4 regions of the Streptomyces mobaraensis genome follow, and region 4 is predicted to be linked to each of the others. Evidence: riboswitches for the same ligand, from Rfam matches in the RefSeq annotation. Region 4 holds a riboswitch; each other region holds the start of a gene.

Region 1 (7,412 bases), 690 kb from region 4:
CCAGGAGCTCCAGCGTCCGGTAGACGGTGGAGATGTTGATGCCGCCGGCCGTCTTGCGGACCTCGGTGAGGATGTCGTCCGGCGTCGCGTGCTCCAGCCGGTCCACCGCTTCCAGGACGAGCTGGCGCTGGGGCGTCAGCCGGTAGCCGCGCTTGCGGAGATCGCTCTGCCAGTCGGTGTCCACCACGCCTCCAGTCTAGGCGGGGTCAGCCTTCCCCGACCCCCTCCCGGACCTCCTTGAGGTAGCCGGCCAGGGCCGCGACGGCGTCCGGGTTGCGCGGGCTCTCCACGAGGTCCACATAGTCGAGGACGAAGATCCGCTTGTTCTTCACGGCCGGGACGTCGGCCAGCGGCGGGTAGGAGAGCAGAAACTTCCGCTTCTCCTCGGCGGTGACGTCACCGTAGTTGTTGATGACGATGACGTCGGGCCGCCGGTCGACCACCGTCTCCCAGCCGACGGTCGTCCAGGTGTCCTTCAGGTCGCTCATCACGTGGTCGCCGCCGGCCTTGGTGATGATGTCGTGCGGCCCCGCGTAGGCGCCGGCCGTCACCGGCTTGTCGCGGCCGTCGTCGTAGAGGAAGACCTTGGGCCGCTTGCCGTCCGCCGGGATCGCGGCCTGCGCGTCCGCGACCTTCTTCTTGAACCCGGCGATGAGCTTCGCCGCCCGGTCCTCGACGTCGAAGATCTTCCCCAGGGTGGTGAGATCGGTGTAGAGCGCCTCCAGCGGCGGCATCACGCCCCGCTCCTTGCCGCTGCCGCTGCGGCAGGACTCGGTGAGCACGTACGAGCCGATGCCCAGCTTCTTGAGCGCGGCGGGCGTGAAGCCGTCGCCCTCGCCGAAGCCGTAGTTCCAGCCGGCGAAGACGAGGTCGGCCCTGGCGTCGAGGACCATCTCCTTGTTGATCTGCTTGGTGGACAGCCGCTTGACCTTGTCGTAGCCGTCCTTCCAGGGGATGTCGTCCTCGCGGCTGGTCTTGTAGTCCGGCGCCACGTAGCCGGCCATGTGGTCCTCCAGGCCGAGGGCGAACATGATCTCGGCGATGCCCACGTCGTTGGTCACCACCCGGCGCGGCGCCTTGTCGTACACCGTCTTCACACCGCAGTTCTCGATGGTGACGGGGTAGTGGCCGGAGGCCGGTGCCTTCTTGGCGTCGTCGGTCTTCTCGTCGTCCACCTGGGCGCCACAGCCCGCGAGGGCGAGGGCGGCGGTCAGGCAGACGAGGGCGCGGGCGGTGCGCATGGCTCGCATGGCGGGGCTCCTGGGGAAGGGGGTCACCGGGGTCACCGGGATCACCGGGGCAGGCGGTCGAAGAGGAGTTGCGGGACGCCGGACACCGGGTGGGGCACCCGGTGCGCCCGGACGCCGAAGACGTCGGCCAGCAGCCCGGACGTCAGCACCTCGTCCGGCGGTCCGGAGGCGACGAGCCGCCCGCCGTGGACGACGTACAGGACGTCGCAGTGGGTCGCGGCGAGGTTGAGGTCGTGCAGCGCGGCGAGCACGGTGAGCCCCGAGTCCCGTACCAGCGCGAGGACTTCGAGCTGCTGGCTGATGTCCAGGTGGTTGGTCGGCTCGTCCAGGACGAGCACCTTGGGCCGCTGGGCGAGGGCGCGCGCGATCAGGACGCGCTGCTTCTCGCCGCCGGAGAGGGTGAGGAAGCCGCGGTCCGCGAGATGCCCGGCGCCGACCCGTTCCAGGGCCGCCGCGCAGACGTCGGTGTCCTCGCGGGAGGTGCGGCCGGCTCCCCGCTGGTGCGGCAGCCGGCCCATCGCGACGACCTCGGCGACCGTGAAGTCGAACTCGCTCCCCGACTCCTGCGGCAGCGCCGCCAGCCGCCGGGCGCCCTCGCGGGCGGTGAGCCCGTGCAGGTCGTCGCCGTCCAGCAGCACCCGGCCGTGCGTCGGCCGCAGCGCGCGGTAGACGCACCGCAGCAGCGTCGACTTCCCGCTGCCGTTGGGGCCGACGACACCGACGAACTGCCCGCTCCCGGCCCGCAGTTCCACGTCCCGGACCAGCCGGGCGCCGGCCACCTCGACCGACAGGTCCTCGATGTCGACCCGCATCAGGCCCCTCCGAAGGTGTAGCCGCGCCGGCGCATCAGCAGGATGAAACAGGGCACGCCGATCAGCGCCGTGATCACCCCGACCGGCAGTTCGACGGGCGCGAGCAACAGCCGCGAGACGACGTCCACCCACACCAGCAGCACCGCGCCCAGCAGCGGCGCGACCGCGAGGACCCGGCGGTGGTCGGCGCCGACCAGCATCCGGGTGGCGTGCGGGACCATCAGCCCGACGAAGCCGATGGCGCCGCTGACGGCCACCACGGCACCGGTGACGGCCGCGACCACGACGAACAGCACCCGGCGCCGCCGCTCGGGGTCGACGCCGAGCGCGGACGACGTCTCGTCGCCCATGGCCAGCACGTTCAGGCCGCGCGCCGACCACAGCAGATAACCCAGGCCCAGCAGCACGGCCCCGGCGGCGATCGGCACGGACTGCCAGCTCGCCCCGCCCAGGCTGCCGAGCAGCCACATCATCGCCGAGCGGGCGGCGTCGCCGCGGTCCGCGCTGAAGACCATCAGGGTGGTGATCGCGGAGAAGCCGTAATACATGGCCGTCCCGACCAGCACCAGCCGCAGCGGGGTCAGCCCGTGCCCGGTGCCGCGGGCCGCCGCGTACACCAGGGCCATGGAGGCGAGCGCGGAGAGGAACGCGGCGCTGGACAGCGCCCAGACGCCCAGCGAGCCGAGCACGCCGAAGAGGAGCACCGCGTTGGCGCCGACGGCGGCGCCGGAGGAGATGCCGAGCACGAACGGGTCGGCGAGGGCGTTGCGGACCAGCGCCTGGGTGGCCACGCCGACGGCGGCGAGCCCGGCGCCGACCACGGCCGCCAGCAGGGCGCGCGGGAAGCGCAGCTCCCAGACGATGGTGTAGGCGGAGACCTCGTCCGCCCCGATCCTGCCGCTGGTCAGCCCCGCGCCCAGGTAGTGGAGCACCCGGCCCCAGCCGATGCCGGAGGAGCCGAGGGCGACGCAGCAGAGCAGGGAGCCGAGCAGGGCCACGGCCAGCCCGGCGAGCAGGGGTGGCAGCGGGATCCGCCGCGCCGGTGCGGTGGTGCCGGGGCCGGGCGGGGCGTGTGCGGTGGTCGCCAAGGGGGACGCCTTCGGCTCGGGCCGTGGGCCCGGGCGAGACGTGCCCGGAGGAGCCCCGCCGCGCCGCGGGGGGCCTCCCCTCGCAGTCCACGGCGAGTTGTCAGGAGCTGACACCGCCGCGGGTGATCGGGCTCGCAGAGCGGGTGCTCTGCCTACCGTTGCGGGTCAGCGCCGGACTTCGACCGGACTTCCCCCGCGGGGCGCTTCGTACGGCAGCCTGGGGCTTACGGCTGCTCGGGGTTGTAGGGGGTGCCGTCCGGGCGGAAGAAGGAGACGCCGTCCGGCAGGTCGTCCGGCAGGTTCCGCGCCCACTCCTCCAGAGCGGCCACGTCGGCGGTCTTCTTCAGCTGCGCGGACATGTACGGCCGCAGCGGCACCTCGGGGGTGGCCTTCTCGCCGACCCACATCAGGTCGCCCTTGACGTACCCGTAGAGGCGCTTGCCGCCGGAGTACGGGCCGGACGCGGCGGTCCGCGCGACCGCGTCCGTGACGATGTCGATCTGCGGCTTTTTGTCGGCGAGCTCGCCGTACCAGACCTCGACGACGCCCTGGTCGCGGATCATGACGACCTCGACCTTGCGGTCCTTGTCGATCCGCCAGTAGCCGCTCTCGGTCTCCAGCGGGCGGACCTTGTTCCCCTCGGCGTCGAGCACCCAGCTGTGCGAGACGTACTCCAGGAAGTCCCGGCCGTCGTGGGTGAAGGTGACTTCCTGCCCGAAGTTGCACTTCTCGGAGCCCGGGAAGTCGGCGACGCCCGCCCCCTCCCACTTGCCGAGGAGGAAGACGAGGGGCACCAGGTCCCGGTGGAGGTCGGACGGAATCTCGATCATGGGCTCAGCTCAGACGATCTGTAGGGGGTGGTCGGGGAGGCTCAGCGCTGGCCCTGGTACAGCTTCTTCCAGGTCAGCCCGGCGAACGAGAGAACGCCGACGGCGACCAGGACCAGCAGGGTGGTGAAGACTGCCTCAAGCACGAGCGCGCTCCTCGGTCGGAGTGAGGGGTTACGGACCTGCGACGAGTCTAGTCGGCCCGGTCCGGAACGGCGGTGTGAGGTGGTACGGGCCGCACGAGCCCCCGGGAACGGGCGCCCGGCCTACAGTGATCCCATGCGGAAGAAGCTCGTGATCAAGGTGACGGCGGGCGCGGACGCGCCCGAGCGGTGCTCGCAGGCGTTCACGGTGGCGGCCGTCGCCGTCGCGAGCGGCGTCGAGGTCTCGCTGTGGCTGACCGGGGAGTCGTCCTGGTTCGCCCTGCCGGGCCGGGCGGCGGAGTTCGAACTGCCGCACGCGGCGCCGCTGCCGGAGCTGATCGACGGCATCCGGGCGGGCGGCGGCATGATCACCGTCTGCACGCAGTGCGCGGCGCGGCGGGACATCGAGGAGAAGGACCTGATCGAGGGCGCGCGCATCGCGGGTGCCCAGGTCTTCGTCGGCGAGGCCATGGCGGACGGCGTGCAGGCACTGGTCTACTGAGCCGTCACTGATCGTTCTGCTGAGCCGTCACGGGCCGTCCCGCTGGTCGTCGCGGCCGCGCCGGTCGTCCAGCTCGTTCCACCAGCGGTCGGACTCGGGGTCGCCCGTCTCCTCGTCCCACCAGCGGTCGTCGGGGCCCCGGCGGTTGGCCACGATGGCCGCCACCGGGGGGATGACCATCGCGAACAGGCACATGCCGATGGCGGCGGGCACGGACCACAGCCGTACGACGGCCCAGGCCAGGACGAACGTCCCGACGCACGTGCCCATCATGGCGAAGTACAGGTGGCGCCGCCGCGCGTACATGCTTCAACGGTACGGCGGGGCCCGGTCGCCGTACAGCGCGCGCGGCCCGTCCGAGGGCGTGCCGGAGGGCCGCACCCCGCCATCAGGTCGTCCAAACCCCGGGGTGCGGCCCTCCGGCCGTCCGGCGCGCGAGGCGCCGTGCTCTGTACGGCTCGCTCAGACGGCGATGGCCACCTCCGCCAGCCCGCCCTCCTGGGCGACGACGGTACGGTCGGCGGTCGCGCCCGGGACGAGCGCGCGGACCGTCCAGGTGCCCTCGGCCGCGTAGAAGCGGAACTGCCCGGTCGCGGAGGTGGGGACCTCCGCGGTGAACTCGCCGTCGCTGTCCAGCAGACGCACGTAACCGGCGACGGGCACCCCGTCACGGGTCACGGAACCCTGGATGGTCGTCTCGCCCGGCTTGGCCGTCGAGGCGTCGGGGCCGCCGGCCTTGGCTCCACACATGCTGCGTACCTTTCCTCGTGGTCCTGGTGGTGTCGCTCGGGCGGGTCAGTTGGCGCCGAGCTCGATCGGCACGCCGACGAGGGAGCCGTACTCGGTCCAGGAACCGTCGTAGTTGCGGACGTTGGGCTGTCCGAGCAGCTCGTGCAGGACGAACCAGGTGTGCGCCGACCGCTCGCCGATCCGGCAGTACGCGATGGTGTCCTTCGTCAGGTCCACGCCCGCGCCCTCGTAGACGGCCCGGAGTTCGTCGTCCGACTTGAACGTGCCGTCGTCGTTGGCCGCCTTGGACCAGGGGATGTTGCGCGCCGACGGGACGTGGCCCGGGCGCTGCGACTGCTCCTGCGGGAGGTGGGCGGGGGCGAGCAGCTTGCCGCTGAACTCGTCGGGGGACCGGACGTCGACCAGGTTCAGGCTGCCGATCGCGGCCAGCACGTCGTCCCGGAACGCGCGGATCGAGGCGTCCTGCGGCTTGGCCTTGTACTCCGTGCGGGGCCGCCGCGGGACTTCGGCGACCAGGTCGCGCGAGTCCAGCTCCCACTTCTTGCGGCCGCCGTCGAGGAGGCGGACGTCCTGGTGGCCGTAGAGCTTGAAGTACCAGTAGGCGTAGGCGGCGAACCAGTTGTTGTTGCCGCCGTAGAGGACGACCGTGTCGTCGTTGGCGATGCCCTTCGCGGACAGCAGCTCCTCGAAGCCCGCCTGGTCCACGAAGTCGCGGCGGACGGGGTCCTGGAGGTCCGTCCGCCAGTCGATCCGGATGGCGGACTTGATGTGGTTCTTGTCGTAGGCCGAGGTGTCCTCGTCGACCTCGACGATGACGGTCTTGGCGTCGCCTGCGTCGATGCGGGCCTGGACCCAGTCGGCATCCACCAGGACGTCATTGCGGCTCATGCTGTTCTCCTCCGGGGCAGTTGCTGAGGTACGCCGACGGCGCGCCGGGCGCCGGCACATGGCGGTGATGCGGGAGGGGGGCCGGAGCGGCCGGCCGAAGAGGGGGCGGAGCCCCGTCAGGCACGACGACACAGCATGGCGGCCACACGGCACAGGTCGACTGCCCGCCGCTTGGTGAGATCCGCCTGTCGCCTCATGATGCGATCGTAGGGAGGGTGGGGGAGGGGTGTCACCGGTGTGTCGCTATGTGAGACGAATTGTCTCGCATTTCAGCCCGTCCGGCGTTTGAGGACGAGCGGCGGAGCCGCGAAAGGGGGGTCTGGGGCGCAGCCCCAGGAAACGGCGAAGGGGCGGGGCTGGGGCTCATCCCGCCAGGCGGACACCCGTCCCACCCAGTGTGATCTCCACACCCTTCTCATTCGTCTCAAGCTTCTCCAGCTTGATCCCCCGGGGCAACCCGGTGATCTCCCGCTCGAAATCCGTCTTCGAGCGAATCAGCCCCTCCAGCCCCGGCAGATCCGCGGGCACCTTCTCCGCGTGCACCCGCACCCGCGTGTCCCCCACCAGACTCACCGTGGACACCACACTCCGCTTCACCACGCCCATCGGCAGCGGGATACTGCCCGTCACCTTCACCCGGCTGGTGCCGGACGCGTCCTTGCCGCCGTAGCCGACGGTGATGCCCTGCCCGGCGATGCGGCTGAGGTCCTCGTACGAGATGTGGGCCGTGCCGGTGGCCCGGTCGGCGACGGCGGAGGTGAAGCTGCTGTCGACGCGGACGCCGTGCAGGGTCGCGTCGAAGTCGCTGACCCGGATCGACTTGTCGCCCGTGCCGGCCGTGACGCCGCCGTCCAGCGAGACCTCGACCTCGTCCAGCTTGGAGTCCGCCACCTGGGTCAGGAACGGGAAGCCCTTGATGGAAACGTCGGGCTTGCCCGACATGTTCTGGCTGCTCTGTATCTTGCCCGCCGCCTCGTCCTCCACGTACCAGACCGCCACACGGTCGGCGGCGACGAAGAGGCCGCCCAGGATCACGAAGAGGATCAGCAGGGTGCGTATGGCGCGCATCGGGTGACGTTCCCCCAGGGTCGGTTCGGGCTTGCCGTTCCGGCGAGCCTACCCAGCCGGTGGTCGGGCACCGGTGGTCCTGAC
Region 2 (7,412 bases), 1.4 Mb from region 4:
ACGCCATCCGGGCGGGCGGCGTGGACGCGGACCTCGGGCTGCGCGCGGCCGAGCTGTACACCGCGTTCGCCGAGGGCAGGGGGGCCGAGGAGGACTTCTCCGGGATCTTCCGCGTGATACGGGACAATTCGGGGCAGGCCCCGGACGGGGGGCAGGCATGACGGGGGCCGACGGCACGCCGCCCTGCGAGACCACCCTCGCCGAGGGCGGCGTCCGCTTCGAACGCCGCCTGTTCCACGTGGTGTTCGCGACCGAGGACCGGAAGGAGGGCATGACGGCGTCCGTGGAGAAGCGGCCGCCGTGCTTCGCGCATCGCTGACCCGCCGGTACGGGGCGTTGACCGCCGGCACGGGTCCGCCGGGCCGCATGAGGGTGCGGCCCGGCGGACCCGTCCCCACCCGGGCGGAAGGGTGCGCACGCCGTCGGACCCGTCGTACCCTGCGCGCCCGTCCGTCCACCCCAAGTCCCCGGCGCCCTCCGCCCGTTGCGGCCCCCGCCGCGTCAGGCCCCCGGCAGCTGCCCGCGGACGGTCCGGGCCGCCGTCACCAGGTTCTCCAGCGACGCCCGGGTCTCCGGCCAGCCGCGGGTCTTCAGCCCGCAGTCCGGGTTCACCCACAGCCGCTCCGCCGGGATCGCCTTCAGCCCGGCGCGCAGCAGCTCCGCCGCCTCCTCCGCGCTCGGCACGCGCGGCGAGTGGATGTCGTACACCCCCGGCCCGGCCTCGCGCGGGTAGCCGTGCGCGGCCAGTTCGCGCGCGACCTGCATATGCGAGCGGGCCGCCTCCAGGCTGATGACGTCGGCGTCGAGGTCGTCGATGGCCTGCACGACGTCCCCGAACTCGGCGTAGCACATGTGCGTGTGGATCTGGGTGTCCGGCCGGACCCCGCCGGTGGTGAGCTGGAACGCCTCGGTGGCCCACGCCAGGTACGCCGGGCGGTCCGCCGCCCGCAGCGGGAGCGTCTCGCGCAGCGCCGGCTCGTCGACCTGGACGACGGAAGTACCCGCCGCCTCCAGGTCGTTCACCTCGTCGCGCAGGGCGAGGGCGACCTGCCGGGCGGTGTCGGCGAGCGGCTGGTCGTCGCGGACGAACGACCAGGCGAGCATGGTGACCGGCCCGGTCAGCATGCCCTTGACGGGACGGCCGGTGAGCGACTGGGCGTACGTCGTCCAGCGCACCGTCATCGGCTCCGGCCGGGAGATGTCACCGGCGAGGACCGGCGGGCGGACGTAGCGGGTGCCGTACGACTGCACCCACCCGTGCTGCGTGGCGAGGTAGCCCGTGAGCTGCTCGGCGAAGTACTGGACCATGTCGTTGCGTTCGGGCTCGCCGTGCACCAGGACGTCCAGGCCGGTCTTCTCCTGGAAGGTGATCACCTCCTGGATCTCGGCCCTGATGCGCTCCTCGTAGCCGGCCGTGTCGATCCGGCCCGCGCGCAGGTCGGCGCGGGCGGCGCGGAGTTCGCCGGTCTGCGGGAAGGAGCCGATGGTCGTGGTCGGCAGCAGCGGCAGGCCGAGGCGGGCGCGCTGGGCGCCGGCACGTTCGGCGTACGGCAGGGAGCGGCGGGCGTCGGCGGCCGTGACGGCGGCGGCCCGGGCCCGGACAGCCGGGTCGTGGGTGATCGGGGAGGCGGCGCGGGAGGCGAGGTCGGCCCGGTTGGCCGCCAGTTCGGCGGCGATGGTGTCGGTGCCCTGGGCGAGGCCCTTGGCGAGCGTGACGATCTCGCGCGTCTTCTGCCGCGCGAAGGCCAGCCAGCGCAGGATCTGCGGCGCGATGTCGCGCTCCATGGCCGCGTCGAGGGGGACGTGCAGCAGGGACGAGGACGCGGCGACGTCGACCCGGTCCGCCAGGCCGAGTAGCGTGCCCAGGGTGGCGAGGGATTTCTCCAGGTCGTTCACCCAGATGTTGCGGCCGTTGACGACGCCGGCGACCAGGCGTTTGCCGGGCAGGCCGCCGACGGCGGCGAGGTCGTCGAGGTTGGCGGCGGCGGCCTCGGTGAAGTCCAGGGCGAGCCCGTCCACCGGCGCCTTGGCGAGGACGGGCAGGGCCTCGCCGAGCCGGTCGAAGTACGAGGCGACCAGCAGCTTCGGGCGGTCGGGCAGCGCGCCGAGATCGCGGTAGGCGCGCTCGGCGGCGTTCAGTTCGGCCGGGGTGCGGTCCTGCACCAGAGCGGGCTCGTCGAGCTGCACCCACTCGGCGCCGGCCGCCCGCAGGTCGGCCAGCACCTCCGCGTACACCGGCAGCAGGCGGTCCAGGAGGGTGAGCGGGACGAAGTCCGGGTCCACGCCCGGCGCGGGCTTGGCGAGCAGGAGGTATGTGACGGGCCCGACGAGGACCGGCCGGGCGGCGGCCAGCCCCAGGGCGAGGGCCTCCTTCAACTCCGCGACCTGCCGGGCGGAGTCGGCACGGAACACCGTGTCCGGACCCAGCTCCGGCACCAGGTAGTGGTAGTTGGTGTCGAACCACTTGGTCATCTCCAGCGGCGCCACGTCCTGCGTACCGCGCGCCATCGCGAAGTACCCGGCCAGGGCGTCCTCCTCGACGGCGGCCCGGTGCCGGGCGGGGATCGCGCCGACCATGACGGTGGTGTCGAGGACGTGGTCGTAGTACGAGAAGTCGCCGGTGGGCACCTCGTGGAGGCCGGCCGCGGCCAGCTGCTCCCAGGTGTCCCGGCGCAGGCCGGCGGCGGTGGCGCGCAGGGCGTCGGCCGTCACCCGGCCCTTCCAGTAGCCCTCGATCGCCTTCTTGAGTTCACGGTTCCGGCCCTGGCGGGGGTAGCCGTACACGGTGGCCCGTGCTGCCGCGGCTGCGGACTTGCTGGTCACGGAGATCTCCTTCGCGAGATGGATCCCTGAGATCCCGGAACGGGACGAGAGCGCGAAGGGTGACGGACCGGGCGGGCCGGGCGCGCGCGGCATGGCGCGGTCGTCCGCCTGGTATGTACGCCGACCCGCCCTCGAGGTCACCGGGATGTCCGCGCACGAGTGGTTCGCGCGCGGGCAGGTGGCAGGTCTTCGGACTCGCGGGCGCGCCTCGTGGCGTACGGAACCCGTCGGACTCCGTACGAGACACCTACTGGCCGTCGCTTCCCGGGCCCCGTGCGTCGGGCCCAGTGCGTATGACGGCGGTCGTTCCCGCTCACCGCTGCGGGGCAGTCCCGGATTCCCACCGGGTTCCCTCTTGCGACGCTCCCGTCTGGCGGGCGGGGCGAACCAGCTGCGCTCGTCAGCCTAGAGGGTGCGGGGCCCGGGACGGAAGGGAGTTCGTGATGCGGAAGGTGAGGTGGGACACGTGGGACGGGCGTGCGGCGGGAGAGACAGCGGACGCGTGGCGGGCGTGCGGTGGGAGGGGCGGTGGCCGTCCGACTCGTGCGGACCGGGTGCGGCCGGGACCATGGAAGGGTGGACGGCGACCTGGTCCTGGAGGCGGCGCCGACGGCCCGGACGGCCGTCGCGTGGCTGCCGCCGCGCGCCCACTGGCCGGCGATCCAGGAGATCCGCCGGAGGTACGACCCGCAGGTGCGGCGGTGGCCACCGCACGTCAACCTGCTGTTCGGCTTCGTACCCGAGGAGGACTTCCCGCGGGCCCTGCCGCTGCTCTCCGCCGCGGCGGCCGAATGCCCGGCCTTCCCGGTCCGGCCGGCGGGCGTGCGGTACTTCCGGCACCGGCGGTACGCGACGGTGTGGCTCGACCCGGCGGCGGGCGGCGCCCTGGCCCCCTGGGCGCGCCTGCACGACGAGCTGGCGTCCCGCTTCCCGCTGTGCCGCGGGCGCGGCGAGCGCTTCGTCCCGCACCTCTCCCTCGGGCGCACCACGGAGCCGCGTGCCCTGGCCGCCGAGCTGGCCGCCCGGCTGGGCCCGATGCCGGGGGAGGTCGAGGAGATCGTGGTGCTCTCGCGGCGCGGGGAGGAGCCCATGCGGACGCGGGCCGTGGTCACGCTGGGGGCGGGGGAGGTGCGGTGGGCGGGGGACCGAGGGGTTCGGCGCCGGTGAGGAAACGGAGTGGGGCGCGGCGCGTCGTGAGGCCGTCGTCGCCGCGTCGTGTGCCGGCGGACGGTTCGGCCGCCGTGGTGGCGGCCGTGCGACCGGTCCGGCAAGCCGTCCCCGGTGTCGGGGTGCCCGTCGGGCCGGCCGTCAGGGAAAGCAGCGTCGCGGGGGACAGGCTGGGCCTTCACCCGTCCTGGGAGCGGCAGTTACGAAAGATGGTTGCACATGGAACAACACTGTCGCGGCGCGCGAGGTTGCCCTAGATTTCTTACGTATGGCGTAACTGATGTGCGTCTTGGGAGAGTTGATGGGGAGGATTCCTTGAACGGAAAGTTACGGAGGACGGCCGGACTCACCGCGGTCGCGGCGACCCTGCTCGCCGGCGTGGCGCTGGCCGCCCCGGCGTCGGCCGCCACCGCCGCGCCGGCCCGGGGAGCGGTGACGGAGGGCTCGTCCACCTACTACGTCTACGTCACCGGGGTCGCCGGCTCGCTGGACGGCGCCCGCGCGAACGCGAACAGCAAGCTCCCGAAGAACTGCTACCCCTGGGGCATCGTGGCCAGTGGCACCACCCCCGACAGCAACATCTGGGTGACCGTCCAGGGCAACTGCTCCGGGGAGCAATGACGGAGACAGCACCCGCGCAAGCAAGGACCGAGGGGCGCCGACCCAACCGGCGCCCCTCGGGGCTCTTCGGGCTCTCCGGGGCTCTAAGGGAGGGACCTTAGCGCCCCGAAGGCCGTCCGTCCGGTGTTTCCGCCGTTCGCCCGTACCTCGCCGTTCGAGGGTGGCTCCCTCGGTGTGCTCCCGGCACCCGTCCCGGCCGGGCGCGCCAGTCGCGGCGCGCTCTGGAGGGCGCCCTCGCCTCGTTCACCGTCGGCCGGACCGTCGGTGCACCCCGCCGACCCGGTTCGGACCGGGGCCGAACTCCCGCTTCCCGCTCATGCGCGGACCGCCTGACAAAGGCCGGCCGGCCGGCTCCCGCACATCGCCTACCAGGCAGAGCTCCTTCTGTGGCTCCTTGAGCGGTTTCTCCAGCGTGGCACGGACTCAAGCACGCGCCGACTGCGCCGAGTTGGCTCGCGTCACCTGTTTGACCGGTGACGCACCCTGTGTCATAGTCGTCCGCACGCCCGCAGCGGGCGCAGGCACTTCGCGACGCACGGAGGGCTCGGCATGATCGATCGGCGTACGTTCGGCAAGGTGCTCGGCCTCGGGGCCGGCGGTGCGGTCACCGTCGCGCTGCCGGGGGTGTCGGGGGCATCGGAGGCGGCGCAGGCCGCCACGGAGCGGCGGGCCGGCCCTCGCCGGCAGGGCGCCTTTCCCACGCTCAAGAAGGTCAGAGCCGGTCTGCTGGAGGTCGGTTACGCGGAGCTGGGGCCGGCGCACGGGCCGCCGGTCGTCTGTCTGCACGGCTGGCCGTACGACATCCACAGCTTCGTCGACGTCGCGCCCCTCCTCGCGGCCGAGGGGTACCGGGTGGTCGTCCCCTACCTCCGCGGCCACGGCACGACGCGCTTCCTCTCCGGCCGGACCTTCCGCAACGGGCAGCAGTCCGCCCTCGCCCTCGACACCGTCGCCCTGCTGGACGCGCTCGGGCTGGAGAAGGCGGTGCTGGCCGGATTCGACTGGGGGGCCAGGACCGCCGGCATCGTCGCGGCGCTGTGGCCCGAGCGCTGCAAGGCCCTGGTCTCCGTGGGCGGTTACCTCGTCGTCAACCTGGAGGCGAACCAGCGGCCGCTGGCGCCCGCGACCGAGCGCGCCTGGTGGTACCAGTACTACTTCGCCACCGAGCGTGGCCGGGCCGCGATGGAGCAGCGGGACAAGCGCCACGATCTCACCCGGCTGGTCTGGGACACCGTCTCCCCGACCTGGGACTTCGACGACGCCACCTTCGAGCGCACGGCTGCCGCCTTCGAGAACCCGGACTACGCCGCCATCGTGATCCACAACTACCGCTGGCGGCTGAGCCTCGCCGAGGGGGAGCGGCGCTACGAGCCGTACGAGAAGCGGCTCGCGGGCCGGCCGTTCATCGCCGTGCCGACGGTGACGCTCGACGCCGAGCGCGACCCGTTCACGGCGCCCGGCGACGGCTCCTCGTACCGGGACCGGTTCACGGGCCCGTACGACCACCGGGCGTTGAAGGGCATCGGTCACAACCTGCCCCAGGAGGCGCCCGAAGCGTTCGCCCGGGCCGTCGTCGACGCCGACCGGCTCTGACCGTTCGTCAACTCCGTCAGGAGGAGGAATGAAGATGGCCATGCGGGACAGCTACTCCGCGGTGCGGCAGGCGCGTTTCGGCGCGCTGCCCGAGCGGATCGCCTACGAGGACATGACCGAGGAGAAGGCGGCCGCGCCGGCCGCGCCGCCGGAGTACGGCGGCGGTGACCCCGGGGTGCGGACCCATCTCGGCTGCCTGGCCTGGGATCTGGGGCTCTAGGGCGGCCTCCGCGCCGGGCCTGGTAGGGTACGCGGCGTCAGTGACCTTTCGCAGAGGAGACGGACATGGTGGGTGACGACGACATCTCCGGGTGATACCCGGATCTGATCGGCCACCGGCAGGCGCGCTTCGGGCGGTACCGCCGTCGTGGTCATCTCGTCGTCCCCTCTTTCCCTGTTCAGGTGCGGTGCGCTCTCCGCGCGGCGGCTTTTGCCGCGGCGGAGGGCCCTGCCCTCTGTTCCTCATGAGGTCACCTCCATGTCCGACATCACCGTCATCTGCTCCCGCCTCTCCTTCTCCTGGCCCGACGACACCCCTGTCTTCGACGACCTCTCCTTCACCGTCGGCGCGGGCCGCACCGGGCTGGTGGCGCCCAACGGCTCCGGCAAGAGCACCCTGCTGAAACTGATCGCCGGTGAACTCCGCCCGTCCGCCGGGTCGGTGACCATCCACGGCACGGTCGGCTACCTCCCGCAGACGCTGCCCCTGACCGGCGAACCCACGGTCGCCGAGGTGCTGGGCGTCGACGCGGTGATCCGCGCCATCGACGCCGTCGAGTCCGGCGACGTGAGCGAGGAGCACTTCACGACCATCGGCGACGACTGGGACGTCGAGGAGCGCACCCGTGCCCAGCTCGACCGGCTCGGGCTGGGCCGGCTCGCCCTCGACCGGACCCTGGGCACGCTCAGCGGGGGCCAGATCGTCAGCCTCGGCCTGGCGGCACAGCTCCTCAAGCGCCCGGACGTGCTGCTGCTGGACGAACCGACCAACAACCTGGACGCCGACGCCCGTCACAGGCTCTACGACGTCCTCTCGGAGTGGAATGGCAGCCTCCTGCTCGTCAGCCACGACCGGGCCCTGCTGGACCGCATGGAGCGGATCGCCGAGCTGGACCGGGGCGAACTGCGGCTGCACGGCGGGAACTTCACCGCGTATGAGCAGGCCGTCCGCGCCGAGCAGGAGGTCGCGGAGAAGAACATCCGCAACG
Region 3 (7,412 bases), 1.8 Mb from region 4:
GCACTCGGAGCTGGCGCACGCGGACGCCCGCGGGGTGCCGCAGGACTGATCGTGCGCTCGGGACTGATCGCGCTATTTCAGCAGCCGTGACAGCCGCCGGTCGGCCAGCGGCTTCCCGCCCGTCTGGCAGGTGGGGCAGTACTGGAGCGACGAGTCGCTGAACGACACCTCGCGGATGGTGTCGCCGCAGACCGGGCAGGGTTCGCCGGTGCGTCCGTGCACCCGCAGGCCGCTCTTCTTCTCGGCCTTCAGCCCGGCCGCCGCCTGCCCGCGCGAGCGCTCGACGGCGTCCCGGAGCGTCGTCCGCAGCGCCTCGTAGAGGGCGGCGGCCTCCTCGTCCGTCAGGGCCGACGTCGGTTTGAACGGGGACATCCGGGCCGCGTGCAGGATCTCGTCGGAGTAGGCGTTGCCGATGCCGGCGATCACGCTCTGGTCCCGCAGGAAGCCCCTGACCTGGCGGCGTTCACCGTGCAGGAGGCGGGTGAAGGCGTCGAGGGTGAACGCGTCGGCCAGCGGGTCCGGGCCGAGGCGGGCGATCCCGGGCACGTCGGACGGGTCGTGGACGCAGTAGGCGGCGAGGCGTTTCTGGGTGCCCGCCTCGGTCGCGTCGAAGCCGGCGCCGCCGGCCAGCCGGACGCGCAGGGCCAGCGGCCCCTTGCCGGGGCGCGGCGGGGCGGCGGGGAGGGCGTCCTGCCAGCGCGGCCAGCCGGCCCGGGCGAGGTGGAGGACGAGGTGGGGGCCGCCCTCGGTGGCGATGTCCAGGAACTTCCCGTACCGGTGGACCCCGGCCACCGGCCGGCCCTCCAGGGCGGTGAGCGGCGGATCGTAGGTCTTGAGCACGCTCACCGCGACCGGCAGCACCTTCTCGACCGTACGGCCGGCCAGCCGCTCGCCGAGGAAGGCCGCGAGCGCCTCGACTTCCGGCAGTTCGGGCATGGTTCCAGTGTGACGGGGGTGACGGGACGGGCAACTCGGCGCCGGCGGGGGCGTACGAGAGGATGATCACTCGTTCGGCCGTATCCGCTTGCGCATCATGAACACCGGGAGCCACCCATGCCGCACTTCGCCGTCGACTACTCCGCTTCCCTGGCCGGCGCCTTCGACCGGCGCGCCTTCGCCCTGGCCCTCCACCCGCTGACCGCCCGCGTCCTGGACACCGCCGCGACCAACTGCAAGACGCGGTTCCGCCGCTGCGAGGAGGTCGTGGTGGCGGACGGGCTGCCGGGGCAGTCGCTGGTGCACGTCGAGGTGGCGGTGCTGCCCGGGCGTACGGACGAGGCGAAGGCCGCGCTGAGCGAGGCGGTGCTGGCACTGGTGCGGGAGCACACGGCGGGGGCGGAGGGAGTGGTGCACGCGTCGGTGAACGTGGGCGAGCTGAGCGCTTCCTACCGTCGGCACATCGGGGCGGCGGGCGCCTGATCGACCGCCCCCGCCCTCACCGCCGTACCAGCAGCTCCCCCAGCGCCGTCCGGCGGTGGACCACCGCCCGGCCCCGGCGGACCGAGGCGACCAGGCCCGCGCCGCGCAGGGCGGCGGCGTGGGCGGAGGCCGTGGCGTTGCTGACGCCCAGCCGGCGGGCGAGGCCGGTCGTGGTGTGTTCGTCCGCCAGCAGGAGCAGGGCTTCGTGGCGGGTCCGGCCGAGTACGGCGGTCAGCGGCTCGGCCGGGCCCTCCGCCGCGGCGGGGTCGAGCGGCAGGCCGGGGCCGGCCGGGTAGGTGAGGGCGAGCGGGCCGTCGGGGAGGTCGGCGACGAGCGGGTGGCCCGTCCAGTGGAAGGTGGGCAGGAGGAGCAGGCCGCGGCCGGCCGGGCGGAGGTCGCGGTCGACGGGGGACGGCAGTTCCCAGACGGTTCCGCGCAGTCGACCGCCCGGGACCAGGGCGGCGAGCGCCGCGCCGGTGCCCTGCTCGGCGGCGGTCACCGCGTGGCGGGTGAACTCGGCCCGGTGCAGGTCCTGGACCAGCGGCCAGACCGGGGCGAGGACGGTGTCGAAGGCCGCCCGCTGGGCCCGGCGCAGGAGCCGCCACGCGGCGGGGTCGTCCGCGTGCAGCCCGCGCACCCACGGCGTCGGCGGGCGTCCGCCGTGGACGCGTTCCAGCTCCGGGCGGACCAGGTCCGGGGCGGCCCGGACGGCGTCCAGCCCGTCGGCGAGGGTGTCGTGGAAGACGTCGAGGAAGCGGGGCGCCGCTCCGAGGGGCACCAGGTCCGCGAGCGGTTCGGCGGCGGGCGGCAGGGCGCGGAGGAGCCGCTGCCGCCACCGGCCGAACAGCAGCGCGTCGCGCGGCCGGACGAGCATGCTCAGGGCCGCGTTGAGCTCCTGGAGCGGGGCCGGGCGGGGCGCGAACCGCACCCGGGTGAGGTCGTCCGCCGTCAAGTGGACGCGGAGCAACGGGTTCTCCCTCCTGGGCGCCATCGTTTCGGCGTCGGCCTGAACGTTCGTCCGGGCCGGCCGCCGGCGGCCAGCATGCCCGTCGTGGCCGCCGCACCGACGCGCGGGGGCCGTCGAACGAAGGGGAGCATCATGCCGTACACGCGTCCGACCGTGAGCAGACGGTCCGTCATCGCCGCCGCGGCGGCCGCGGGGCTGCCGCCGGCCGGGGGCGCGGCCGCCCCGGGCCGGCCGGTCGTCCTGCGGCTGCCGGCGCCGAGCGGTCCGCATCCGGTCGGGGCCACGGTGCTGTACCTGGTCGACCGTTCCCGGCCCGACCCGCTGACGCCCGGGATCCCGGTCCGGGAGGTGATGGTCACCGTGTGGTACCCGGCCGGACCGGTCCGGGGCCGGATCCGCGCGCGGCAGATGACGCCGGGCGCCGCCGCGCTCTTCGCGGAGATCGACGTCCGGGTGCACCGCCTGCCGTCGGCGGGTGTGGACTGGGCCGCCACGCGCGCCCACGCGTACGTCGACGCGCCCGCCCTCGCGGGGCGCCGGCCGGTGCTGCTGTACAGCCCCGGGGGCGGGGATCCGCGCACCCTGGGCACCGGGCTCGCGGAGGACCTGGCGAGCCACGGGTACGTGGTGGCCGCCGTCGACCACCCGGGGGACGCCGGCGAGGTGGAGTTCCCGGTGGCCGCGCCCGGGCGGGAGCGGGTGCGGCCGACCGTCCTCACCGGGGAGCCCGGACCGGAGCTCTTCACCGTCCTGGCCGACACCCGGATCGCGGACCTCCGGTTCGTCCTCGACCGGCTGGCGGACGCGGCCGCCGGGCGGTCACCGGAGGCGCTCGGGCGCCCGCTGCCCCGGGGGCTCGGCGCGGCCCTGGACCTGCGGCGGGTGGGCGCGTACGGGCACTCCCTGGGCGGGACGGCGGTGACGGAGGCCCTGCGCGCGGACCGCCGGATCCGGGCCGGCGTCAACCTGGAGGGGTACCTCGACCACCCGCCGGCCGCCGACGGCCGGCCCGGGGAGCTGTTCCCCGTGGCACGGGAGGGCACGGACCGGCCGTTGCTGCTGGCCGGCACGGACGGCTTCCGGAACCAGCGGTTCGAGCGCTCCTGGCCCGCCGTGCTGGCCCGCTCGGGCGGCCGGGCCCGGCGCCGCCTCCTCCACGGCGCCGGGCACTGGGTGTTCACCGACTACGCGGCCCTGGCACCCCGGCTCCAGGCGGCGGGCCTGATGCCGGCCCGGGACCGGGACGCCCTCGTCGGCCCGGCCGGGCCGGAGCGGTCCGTCCCGGCGGTGCGGGGGCTGGTGCGCTCCTTCTTCGGCCGGTACCTGCCGCCGTGCGGGCGGGAGGCGGCCGACCGGGCAGCCCGCGGCGCGTAAGCCCTGGGGGCCGGAAGCGGCTCAAGAGCCGGACGCGGCGCCCGGGAACTCGAAGCGCACCAGCCGGAACACATCCCGCACCCCGGGCACGAGACTCGTCAGGCGCGCCTCCGCACGGGACAGCGGCGGGACCCTGCGGACATCGGGGAGGTCGCAGCCACGGACGACGTCGAGGCAGGTCAGGCCGGGGTGCAGGCGTTCCAGGGCGCGGGGGTCGTCGATGCCCCAGTGGAGCGTCGCGCCGGTCCTGCGGAAGAGGGGGATCAGCCGCTGCGCTCGGACGCCCAGGCCGTTGAGGCAGTCGAACAGCAGCTGTCCGCCCGGGAAATGGGCGGTGATGCGCCGGATCAGGCGTTCGCCGTCCTCCGGCCGCAGATACGGGACGAGTCCTTCGAAGACGGCCACCACGGGCCGGTCCGCGGGGAGTTCCTCCAGCCAGCCGTCGGCGGTCACGGAGGTCGCGAGGGTGCGGTGGTCGCCGTCGGCGGGCGGGAGGAGGCGGTTCCGGAGGGCGACGACCTCGGGGAGGTCGACGTCGATCCAGCGGGTCTCCGGGAACCGGGCGACGCGGTGCGCCCGGGTGTCGAGGCCGCAGGCGAGGTGGAGCACGGTCGCGCGCGGGTGCCGGGCCAGGAACTCGGCCGTCCAGTCGTCCAGGCAGCGGGCGCGCAGGGCGACGCCGGCCGCGTTCACGGACGCCATGCCCGTCCTGCGGAAGTCGTAGTCGATGCGCCGGACGGTCTCCAGGGCCGTGCGGTCGTGCAGCAGGGAGTGGCGGGACCGGCTGTCGACGGCGCGGGCGTAGAGGGTGGCGAGGAGGGTTTCCGGGACTCCGGTGAGGGTGATCTTCTCGCGTTCCATGGGCCTCCTCGTCGAAAAGCGGACGCTTCCGTTCTCACGGTAGCCCCGGCGGTGTCCGTCCGTCCCGCCCCCGCGAAATCCCGGGCGGGCGGGGGACGGAGGGGGACGCCGCCGGGGCCCGCCCGTCGCGCGTCAGCCCTCCGCCGCCGGGGCCGTCGCGCCGCGCGCGGCCCAGCGCTGCTCGACCTTGGCGAGGCGCCAGTAGGCGAGGGCCGCGGCCCAGACCACCACGAACAGGCCGACGATGACGAAGCCGACGTTGTCGAGGTTGAGGCCGGCGATCCAGCCGGTGACCGCGTCGTCCAGGTCCAGCTTCTCGTGCAGCACGCCGACGAGTTCGATGGTGCCGATGAGGAAGGCGACGGCGATCGACAGGCCGGTGATGGTGAGGTTGTAGTAGACCTTGCGGACCGGGTTGGAGAACGCCCACTGGTAGGCGAAGTTCATGAACGTGCCGTCGAGCGTGTCGAAGAGGCTCATGCCGGCGGCGAACAGCAGCGGCAGGCAGAGGATCGCGTACCAGGGCAGTCCGGCGGCGGCGCCGCTGCCGGCCATCACCATCAGGGTGACCTCGGTGGCGGTGTCGAAGCCCAGGCCGAACAGGAAGCCCAGCGGGTACATCTGGCCGGGGCGGGTGATGGAGCGGGTGAACCGGCCGAGGATGCGGTTCATGAAGCCGCGCGAGTCGAGCTGCTTCTCCAGTTCGGCCTCGTCGTAGCGGCCCTCGCGCATGGCGCGGAAGATGCGCAGGATGCCGGCGAGGGCGACGAGGTTGAGGGCGGCGATGAGGTAGAGGAAGCCGCCGGAGACGGACGTGCCGACGACGCCGAGCGTCTGGTGGGTGGACGAGTCCTCGTCCATCAGCGTGCTGGCCATGTGCGTGCCGCCGGCGACCAGCGCGGCCATGGCGACGACCACGCTGGAGTGGCCGAGGGCGAACCAGAAGCCGACGGAGACCGGGCGCTTGCCGTCGGCCATCAGCTTGCGGGTGGTGTTGTCGATGGCGGCGATGTGGTCGGCGTCGAAGGCGTGCCGCATGCCGAGGGTGTAGGCGGTGACGCCGAGGCCGACGCCGTACACCTTGGATCCCACGTGGTAGTCGTTGGGGACGACGAGCAGGAAGAGCACGCCGAAGGCGACGACGTGCAGGGCGGCTATGACGGCGAGCAGGCCGGCGGTCCGCATCGTGTCCTCGCGGCGCCAGCGGAAGGCGGCGGACGGCCCGGCGGCGGCTTGGGTGGACGCACCGGTGGACGCGTCGGTGGGCAGGGTCATTGGGGGTTCACGCTCCAGCACCTCGTGGATCGGTTCACTGAGATGCCGTGGCCGGTCTCCTGGCTGACGGGTTCGTTCGCGTCCGCCCCCGCCTTCCCGGCAGCCGGCTGCGGCCAGTGGCTCCACGCGCCCGGTGGGCCGCGCGGAACGGGACGGTCACTCCCCGATCACAGTGGCGAGGGCCGCTCCGGAATCGGATCCCCCTGGGAGGGTCCTGCACCGGTCTTCCCGAACACCACGGCCGGGTCACTGTAACGCCCCTGCCAGTGCGGATGCACCGAGAGTGGTGATTGTCATGTCCTGCCTCAGGGGGCGCACCGGTTCCGGTAGCGGCTTCCGTCCCGTGCCGCGCTCCGGCCCCGTGCGCCCCGGGTCTTGACTCGGCGCGGAGCGCCCGGCCAGAGTCACCCAGCATCCCGTCCGGCCCGTGGGCCCCAACTCCCGTGCGCTGTTCGGGCGGTGGCCGCGCACCGGTCCGGCCCACTCCGTCCGGGGTGATGGACGGGCCGGGCGGGCCGGTGTACGAGTGCAGGTATCGCGCCGACGGGAAGGGTGGCCGCCATGGCGGAGAGAGCGGGAGAGCGGGCCGACGGGCCGGACGGCCGGGACGGATTCGTCCGCCGCGTCGGGCCGTTCCAGGCCACCGCCATCAACATGAGCCAGATGTGCGGGATCGGCCCGTTCGTCACCATCCCGCTGATGGTCGCGGCCTTCGGCGGCCCGCAGGCCGTCATCGGCTTCCTCGCGGGGGCGCTGCTCGCCCTCGCGGACGGCCTGGTGTGGGCCGAGCTCGGCGCGTCCCTGCCGGGCGCGGGCGGCAGTTACGTCTACCTCCGGCAGGCATTCCAGTACCGGACGGGCCGGCTGATGCCCTTCCTGTTCGTCTGGACGGCCATGCTCTACGTGCCGCTGGCGATGGCGAGCGGTGTGATGGGCTTCGTGCAGTACCTGGGATACCTCTGGCCGGGCATGACCCCGACCCAGGGGGACCTGACCGGGCTCGCGCTCATCGTCGTCGTCGTGGCGCTGCTGTGGGGGCGGGTGGAGAACATGGCCCGGATCACCACGGTGCTCTGGGGCGTGATGATCGCGGCCGTGGTGCTGGTGATCACCGCCGCGTTCACCCACTTCAGCCCGGACCGGGCGTTCACCTACCCCTCGCACGCCTTCGAGCTGACGAGCAATCACTTCTGGATCGGCTTCGCGGCGGGGCTGACCATCGGCATCTACGACTACGGCGGTTACTGGACGACCGCCTACATGGGCGCCGAGATCAAGGACCCCGGACGCACCATCCCGCGCTCCATCATCTACTCCATCCTCGGCATCATGGGCATCTACCTGCTGCTCCAGATCGGCACCCTGGGCGTCGTGGACTGGCGGGACATGCTCGACGCGGACAACGTCGCCTCGTCCTCCGTCGCCTCCGCCGTGCTGGAACGCACCTGGGGGAAGGGAGCCGCCGACGTCGTCACCGTGCTCGTCCTGATCACCGCGGTGGCGTCGGTCTTCACCG
Region 4 (7,412 bases):
GCGAGTTGCGCATGCCGACGGAGGCGATCCGGGCGCGCAGCGCGTCCCAGCGCTCGGCCCAGGTCGGCTCGGTGTTCGGGTAGTGGTCCGGGTGCAGCACGCCGCGCGCGGTGCGGGTCGCGGACCAGGCCGGGTGCGGGCCGTGCCGCTCGGCGAGGTCGGCGGACGCCTCGTACGCCGCGAGCATGATCCGCTCGGAGATCCGGGTGGACAGGGCCTTCGCCTCGGGGGAGTCGAAGGGCAGCCGCAGCCGGAAGAAGACGTCCTGGAGGCCCATCAGGCCCAGACCGACCGGCCGCCAGCGGGAGTTGGAGCTCCCGGCCTGCTCGGTCGGGTAGAAGTTGATGTCCACGACGCGGTCGAGGAAGGTGACGGCCGTGCGGACGGTCCGGTCCAGCTTCTCCCAGTCCATCTCGCCATCGGTGCCCAGGTGGGCGGCGAGGTTGACGGAACCGAGGTTGCAGACCGCGGTCTCGCCGTCGTTCGTGACCTCCAGGATCTCCGTGCAGAGGTTGGAGGAGTGGACGACCTGGCCGGGCTCGGCGGTCTGGTTGGCGGTGCGGTTGGCGGCGTCCTTGAACGTCATCCAGCCGTTGCCGGTCTGCGCCAGGGTGCGCATCATCCGGGCGTAGAGCACCCGCGCCGGGATCGCCTTGACGGCCTTGCCCTCGGCCTCGTACTTCCGGTACGCGGCGTCGAACTCGTCGCCGTAGAGGTCGACCAGGTCGGGCGTGTCGGCCGGCGAGAAGAGCGACCAGTCCGCGTCCGCCTCGACCCGGCGCATGAACTCGTCCGGGATCCAGTGCGCGATGTTGAGGTTGTGGGTGCGGCGGGCCTCTTCACCGGTGTTGTCGCGGAGCTCCAGGAACTCCTCGATGTCCGCGTGCCAGGTCTCCAGGTAGACGCAGGCCGCGCCCTTGCGCCGGCCGCCCTGGTTGACGGCGGCGACGGAGGCGTCGAGCGTCCGCAGGAACGGCACGATGCCGTTGGAGTGCCCGTTGGTGCCGCGGATCAGCGAACCGCGGGACCGGATGCGGGAGTAGGACAGGCCGATGCCGCCCGCGTGCTTCGACAGCCGCGCGACCTGGTGGTAGCGGTCGTAGATCGAGTCCAGCTCGTCCAGCGGCGAGTCCAGCAGGTAGCAGGACGACATCTGCGGGTGGCGCGTGCCGGAGTTGAAGAGCGTGGGGGAGGAAGGGAGGTACGAGAGGGTGCTGGTGAGGCGGTAGAGCTCGGCCACGTCCTCCAGGGCGCGGACCGATCCGTCCTCGGCCAGGCCGCAGGCCACGCGCAGCAGGAAGTGCTGCGGCGTCTCGATCACGTTCCGGGTGATCGGGTGGCGGAGCAGGTAGCGGCTGTGCAGGGTGCGCAGGCCGAAGTAGCCGAAGCGGTCGTCGGCGCCGTCGGCGAGGGCGGCGTCCACCAGCGCGTCCAGCCGCTCGGCGTGCTCGCGCACGAACGCGGCGGTCTCGTCGGCGATCAGGCCCTCGCGGTGGCCGGTGGCGACGGACGCGGAGAAGGAGACCGCGCCCTGCCCGGCCGCCTCCTCGGCGATGGCGAGCGTGAGGAGCCGCGCGGCGAGCCGCGAGTACTCGGGCTCCTCGGAGATCAGCCCGGCCGCGGCCTCGGTGGCCAGCGAGCGCAGTTCGGCCTCGTCCGACCCGGGGTGCCGGCCGCGCAGCGCGGCGGCGGCGACCTTGCCGGGGTCGGTGGCGGGCAGGTCGGCGGTGAGCTCCGTCAGGGTGCGCAGGAGCGCGGTCCCGGGGCCGCCGGTCGCTACCGTGTCCGCCTCGGGCACTGAAACCGGACCTGAAGCAGGTTCCGCGGGCGCGATCGTCACGTGTGGCTCTCCCTCGCTCGGCTGGGGGCCCGGCGGGAGGGCAGGGGAGCGCGCACGCGCAGCCGACGGCGTACGGAAGCCGTACGAGGCGTGCGCGCGGGCGTCCACCGGCCCAACCCGCGAGGCCCGGACGTGTTCAGACGCCGTACCGGGCGGGCCCGGCGATGGCGTGCTGCCGGCAGGTCCTCGGACTGCGGAACGGGCGGATTGGGCCCGTACGTACACCGTTGCGGGACAGTTCCGGATTTCCACCGGATTCCCCTGCGGCGACAGCGAGGACGAGCATACATCTAGTGCCGACGGTCGCGCGTGCCCCCACATGTTGTGTCGTCACGTCATGGAGCGGTCGCGGAATGTGCTAACGGGAGGGCACTTTGGGGCTTCGTTCACGGAAGCGATCGCCGCTCGCCGGGCGGGAGACGGCACGAGCGTCCGGGCTTCACAAAAGCGTAGGAGCGGCTCCGGCCGCGGCGTCCGCCGATCCGGCTTCGCCCGGTCCCGGACGCTCGTACGATCCGTTCATGTCGAACGGGAGATCGATCACAGGCGGGCCCGAGTCTGCCGTCGTGTCGGCCCTGCCCCGGCCCGTGCCGGGCATCCGGGTCTGTGTGCGGCTCAATCTCGGCGGCTGCGGGCCCTACGCGCACATCGTCGCGGACGTCGAACCGCCCGGGCCGGGCGGCGGGCTGGAGCTGCTCAGTGCCGTGCCGGAGGAGCTGCTGCCCCGGGAGCACCTCCCGGCGCTGCGGCGGGGCCTGCTGGAGGGGCTCGGCGGGGTGGCGGCCGCCGTCCTGGTCACCGACGGCCACTACCACGACGCGGACTCCTCCGACCTCGGCTATCTGATCGCCGGCAGACAGGCCGGTCGCGCCGCGCTCGTCGGCGCGGGCCTGCTGCCGCCCGGGGAGGCGGAGGCGCTGCGCTGGGCGAGCTGGCCCGGCCGGCCGCGGCCCCGCCGGCGAGGCGGGGGCCGACGGTGGTAGCCGGGCGTCAGTGGCCGCCCGGTGCCCCCGCCGTCGCGGGGGGCAGTTCCGTCTGGACGCCCGGGTCGCCCGCGTCCGCCGTGTAGTCGGACGCCTTCGTCTCGTCCACGCCGTCCGGTGTGCCGAGCGCCTTGAACACCAGGGTCAGCACGACCGCGACGAGCACGTTGAGCGCGAACGCCGTCAGCCCGATGTACCCCTTCTCCCCGATGAAGGGGATGAGGTTGGTGTTGCCGAAGTGGTCCTGGGTGGCACTCGGGGTGTCATACGCGCGCCAGGTTCCGTAGATCATGCCGGCCGCCCAGCCCGCCAGGAGCGCCCAGCGATGGAACCAGCGGGTGAACAGGCCGCCGACCAGGGCGGGGACGGTCTGGAGGATCCAGATGCCGCCCAGCAGCTGGAAGTTGATGGCGACCGTTTTGTCCATGGTGAGGACGAAGACGAGCGCGCCCACCTTCACCAGCAGGGACGCCAGCTTGGAGACCTTCGCCTCGTGCGCGGGCGAGGCGTCCGGCCGCAGGAAGTCCTTGTAGATGTTGCGGGTGAAGAGGTTGGCGGCGGCGATGGACATGATGGCCGCCGGGACCAGGGCGCCGATGCCGATCGCCGCGAAGGCGACGCCGGTGAACCAGTCCGGGAACATGTCCTCGAAGAGCTGCGGGATGGCCAGCTGCCCGTTCTTCACCTTGATCCCCGCCGCCACCGCCATAAAACCGAGCATCGCCAGCAGCCCCAGCATCAGCGAGTACAGCGGCAGGATCGTGGTGTTGCGGCGGATGACGTTGCGGTTCTTGCTGGAGAGCACCGCCGTCACCGAGTGCGGGTAGAGGAACAGCGCCATCGCCGAGCCGAGCGCGAGGGTCGCGTACGCCCACTGCGCGTCCGGCCCGGTCGCCAGGGCGCCGCGCGGCTTGCCCGTGTCCGGGTTCTTGACGGAGAACGCCTCGCCCGCCTTGGCGAAGACGTGGTCGAACCCGCCGAGCCGCATGGGGATGTAGATGATGGCGACCGCGATGACGATGTAGATCAGCGCGTCCTTGACGAACGCGATCAGGGCGGGGGCCCGCAGCCCGGACGAGTAGGTGTAGGCCGCCAGCACGCCGAACGCGATGAGCAGCGGCAGATCCTTCATGAACCAGTTGGAGCCGCCGCCGATCCCCATCACGTCCAGCACGGCCTGGATGCCGACCAGTTGGAGGGCGATGTAGGGCATCGTGGCGAGGATGCCGGTGAGGGCGAGCGCCAGCGACAGCCCCCGGGAGCCGAAGCGGCCCCGGACGAAGTCGGACGAGGTGACATACCCGTGCTTGTGCGACACCGACCACAGGCGCGGCAGGAAGGTGAAGACCAGCGGGTAGCAGAGGATCGTGTACGGCACGGCGAAGAACCCGGCCGCGCCGCCCGCGTAGACGGCCGCCGGCACGGCGACGAAGGTGTACGCCGTGTACAGGTCGCCGCCGAGCAGGAACCAGGTGATCCAGGTGCCGAACGAGCGCCCGCCCAGCCCCCATTCGTCCAGGTTGTCGGCGTTCTCGGCCCGCCGCCACCGCGCGGCGTAGAAGCCCATGACCGTGACGCCCAGGAAGAAGATGATGAAGACGGTGAGCGCGACACCGTTGACGCCGTCCTTCACGCCCGCCCACCCCGCTTCCGCTCCCGCTCCTGCCGGCGCACGAGCACGTACGCGACGGTCGTCAGCGCCGTCGAGATGACGACCCAGAGCATCTGGTACCAGTAGAAGAACGGGATGCCGATGAACGCGGGCTTCAGCCGGGCATAGGAGTCGACCCAGAGCATCGCGCCGAACGGCAGGGCGAGACAGACGCCCGCGACGACCATCGGGAGGGTCACGACCGGCTTGCGGCGGCCGTCGGCGGCGTCGGGTGGTGCGGAAGCGGGTGGTTCGGACATGCGACGGCTCCGTCCCCGTGCGGTCTGCGGCATGGCGCGACGGTCGCGGCGCGATTCCCTCGCGGTGCGATCATTCGCGTAATGCGCACGAAATCTAGGGGAGGGAGCCTCCGGTCGTCACCCCCTGTCCGGATATCGGTATGGCAACATCAACTTCCCTGGCGCGCCGGGGCGCTGGGCGCGCGCGCCGGCGCCTCCACCGGGACCGTGCGCGTTCCCTCCCCCCGCGCATAAGTTGAAGGGCATGTGCGACAAGCCCTTTGACCTCGTCATCTTCGACTGCGACGGCGTTCTGGTGGACAGCGAGCGGATCTGCGTGCGCGTGGAGGCGGAGTACCTGGCCGAGTTGGGAGCACCGTTCACCGAGGCCGAGATCATCGAGAGGTTCGTGGGGTCCCCGGCGGAGATCATGCGGGAGGCGGTCGCGGAACGCCTCGGCCGGCCGCTGCCCGCCGACTGGTGGAAGCCGTACGAGCAGCGCTACGTGGACGCGTTCGCCGCCGAGTTGGCGGCCGTGGAGGGCGTCGCCGAGGCGCTGGGGGAACTGGACCTCCCCTTCTGCGTCGCCTCCAACGGCGATCACACCGCCATCCGGCAGAACCTGCGGCTCACCGGCCTCCACGGCCTCTTCGCGGAGGGGCGGATCTTCAGGGCCGAGGACGTGGCACGAGGCAAGCCCGCCCCGGACCTCTTCCTGCACGCCGCCCGGACCCTGGGCGCCGACCCGGCCCGGTGCGCCGTGGTCGAGGACAGCCGGTACGGCGTCCGGGCCGCCCGCGCGGCGGGCATGCGGTCCTTCGGCTACGCCGGCGGGCTGACGCCCGCCGCCTGGCTCGAGGGGCCCGGCACGGTCGTCTTCGACGACATGCGGAAACTGCCCGCGCTGCTCGCCGGGGGCTGAGCCGTCGGGCAACGCGGCGGCGGGACACGGTCCTTGTCGCGGTCCGTGGTGTCTGCAATGATCATGTGATGCTGAGCATCGGATCGGTGGTCCTTGGCGTCGACGACATGGAGCGGGCCGCCGGGTTCTGGACCCGGGCCCTCGGCTACGTGCCGCGCGACGACACGGTCGAGGCGTCCTTCACCGTCCTGGTGCCCGCCGCCGGCGGCACCGGCGTCCAACTGGCGCTGATGCGCAGCGAAACGGCCGCCGAGCGGTATCCGCGCGTCCACCTGGACCTGTACGCCGCCGACGCGGCCGCGCAGGCGGCGGAGGTGGAGCGGCTACTGGGGCTCGGGGCCGCGCGGGTCGACTGGGACCGCTATCCGGAGGACCCGGACTTCGTCGTCCTCGCGGACCCGGAGGGGAATCGCTTCTGCGTGATCGATACGAGCCACGGCTGATCTGTCGGGCCTCTCCGTCGGGTTTCTTTGTCGGATCTCTCCGCCGGGCCTCAGAGGAAGTCCGCGTGCAGCGTGGACGGCACCTCGGCCGCGTACGCCCCCAGCGCGTCCTCCAGGGCGACGCGCCCGCTGAACAGCAGCTCCAGCAGCTCGTTCTGCGGCCGGTAGTAGCAGGATCCGCACAGCGCGGTGGTCCGCGGGTCCGTGGCCTGCCAGGCGGCGCGGGCGGCGCCGTCCAGGACGTCCGGCCAGCCGCCGGCGGTGACGTCGCCGAGGTCGTAGCGGGGGTCGGGGCTCACCTGGGGGCAGGGGTGGAGGTGTCCGCGGGCGTCGACGGCAGCGGCGAAGCGGCTGTAGTGGCAGCGGCCGAAGCGGGCTTCGCCGTCTGTGGAGCCGGCGTTCGGGCCGTCGCCGTTCGGGGCGCCGTCGGCGGGGCGCGGCAGCCGGACCTCGAACGCCTCGTCCGCCAGCAGGGCGGCCTGGCGCAGGGCCGGTGCGACGTCCGCCGGAGCCGCGTACGGGTCCCCGTAAGGGCCGTCGAGCGGGACGGCGTACGGGTCGGCGTACGGGCCGGTGTCGAAGCGTATGTAGTGGGCACCCGACTCCCGGGCCGCGTGGGCGGCGGCCAGGATCTCCCCGCTGTTGCGTGCGGTGACCACGTAGTGGAAGCCGATGCGGAAGTCCGGGTCGATGGCGGACTGCCGCAGGTTGCCGACGTCGTCGAGGAGCGACGCCAGCGTCGTCCGGCCGGAACCGGAACCGCCGGCCCGGAAGGCGGCCTCGGTGCCCGCCGGGAGCGCGACCCGCACCCAGGTGTGGGTGGAGGCCACGCACTCGGCCGTGTCCGGGCGGCCGAGCCGGGTGCCGTCGGTGACCAGCCCGAGGCGGAGGCCGGCCTCGTGCCCCGCGTCGCACACGGCCGGATAGCCGGGGTGGCGGGTGGTTTCGCGGATGCCGCGGAAGGTCACTGCCCGGCCGCCGGAAGCCGCGAATCCGCGGAGCAGGGAGGCGGCCTCCGCCGTCGGGAGAGCGCTTTCCGCGGGGGAATTCCCGGCGGCCCGCCCGACGGCGTCCGTTCCGCCGCGGCTTTCCGGCCGGGAAATCGCGGAAGGCCCCATGATGTCGAGCCGGACATGCACCGGGCGGATTTCCCGGCCCTCGACGAAGCGGCGCAGCAACTCGCCGTGAGCGAGGACTTTCCGCGGGGAATGCGCCGGTTCCAGGCCGGGCGCGGGGCGCCGGCGGCCGTCCCGCGGAGTGGTTCCTTCGTGGCTCCGCACGCCCGCGGTGTCGTCCATGATCGTCCTCTCGCGAGGCAGCGGTCGGGCGCCGGT

What was found. Region 4 has a riboswitch for cobalamin ahead of K7I03_RS10735 (ribonucleoside-diphosphate reductase subunit alpha). Riboswitches for the same ligand answer to the same signal wherever they lie in the genome.
Region 1: linked by a shared signal. The riboswitch ahead of K7I03_RS13835 (FecCD family ABC transporter permease) and the one ahead of K7I03_RS10735 (ribonucleoside-diphosphate reductase subunit alpha) in region 4 are both predicted to bind cobalamin.
Region 2: linked by a shared signal. The riboswitch ahead of metE (5-methyltetrahydropteroyltriglutamate--homocysteine S-methyltransferase) and the one ahead of K7I03_RS10735 (ribonucleoside-diphosphate reductase subunit alpha) in region 4 are both predicted to bind cobalamin.
Region 3: linked by a shared signal. The riboswitch ahead of K7I03_RS03210 (Nickel transporter NicT) and the one ahead of K7I03_RS10735 (ribonucleoside-diphosphate reductase subunit alpha) in region 4 are both predicted to bind cobalamin.

The regions. Positions count from the first base shown of each region.
Region 1 covers NZ_CP083590.1:3,234,883-3,242,294, reverse strand. The annotation lists gene K7I03_RS13850 (Fur family transcriptional regulator) at 1-187, opposite strand, end outside; gene K7I03_RS13845 (ABC transporter substrate-binding protein) at 207-1,241, opposite strand; gene K7I03_RS13840 (ABC transporter ATP-binding protein) at 1,292-2,062, opposite strand; gene K7I03_RS13835 (FecCD family ABC transporter permease) at 2,062-3,150, opposite strand; cobalamin riboswitch at 3,251-3,380, opposite strand; gene K7I03_RS13830 (FABP family protein) at 3,375-3,980, opposite strand; gene K7I03_RS13825 (DsrE family protein) at 4,257-4,622, shown strand; gene K7I03_RS13820 (DUF3099 domain-containing protein) at 4,650-4,928, opposite strand; gene K7I03_RS13815 (DUF1416 domain-containing protein) at 5,085-5,372, opposite strand; gene K7I03_RS13810 (sulfurtransferase) at 5,418-6,260, opposite strand; gene K7I03_RS34320 (putative leader peptide) at 6,377-6,457, opposite strand; gene K7I03_RS13805 (LmeA family phospholipid-binding protein) at 6,624-7,328, opposite strand.
Region 2 covers NZ_CP083590.1:1,119,840-1,127,251, reverse strand. The annotation lists gene mmsB (3-hydroxyisobutyrate dehydrogenase) at 1-161, shown strand, start outside; partial or broken gene K7I03_RS04650 (enoyl-CoA hydratase) at 188-319, shown strand; gene metE (5-methyltetrahydropteroyltriglutamate--homocysteine S-methyltransferase) at 502-2,823, opposite strand; cobalamin riboswitch at 2,987-3,230, opposite strand; gene K7I03_RS04640 (2'-5' RNA ligase family protein) at 3,400-3,990, shown strand; gene K7I03_RS04635 (hypothetical protein) at 4,306-4,611, shown strand; gene K7I03_RS04630 (alpha/beta fold hydrolase) at 5,161-6,204, shown strand; gene K7I03_RS04625 (hypothetical protein) at 6,233-6,424, shown strand; gene abc-f (ribosomal protection-like ABC-F family protein) at 6,683-7,412, shown strand, end outside.
Region 3 covers NZ_CP083590.1:782,491-789,902, forward strand. The annotation lists gene K7I03_RS03180 (amino acid permease) at 1-49, shown strand, start outside; gene K7I03_RS03185 (Fpg/Nei family DNA glycosylase) at 73-936, opposite strand; gene K7I03_RS03190 (5-carboxymethyl-2-hydroxymuconate Delta-isomerase) at 1,054-1,419, shown strand; gene K7I03_RS03195 (ArsR family transcriptional regulator) at 1,436-2,386, opposite strand; gene K7I03_RS03200 (alpha/beta hydrolase family protein) at 2,519-3,760, shown strand; gene K7I03_RS03205 (class I SAM-dependent methyltransferase) at 3,782-4,621, opposite strand; gene K7I03_RS03210 (Nickel transporter NicT) at 4,754-5,896, opposite strand; cobalamin riboswitch at 5,929-6,151, opposite strand; gene K7I03_RS03215 (APC family permease) at 6,458-7,412, shown strand, end outside.
Region 4 covers NZ_CP083590.1:2,541,696-2,549,107, reverse strand. The annotation lists gene K7I03_RS10735 (ribonucleoside-diphosphate reductase subunit alpha) at 1-1,840, opposite strand, end outside; adenosylcobalamin-variant (AdoCbl-variant) riboswitch at 2,013-2,113, opposite strand; gene K7I03_RS10730 (hypothetical protein) at 2,362-2,823, shown strand; gene mctP (monocarboxylate uptake permease MctP) at 2,831-4,456, opposite strand; gene K7I03_RS10720 (DUF3311 domain-containing protein) at 4,453-4,734, opposite strand; gene K7I03_RS10715 (HAD family hydrolase) at 4,979-5,635, shown strand; gene K7I03_RS10710 (VOC family protein) at 5,704-6,078, shown strand; gene K7I03_RS10705 (radical SAM protein) at 6,129-7,376, opposite strand.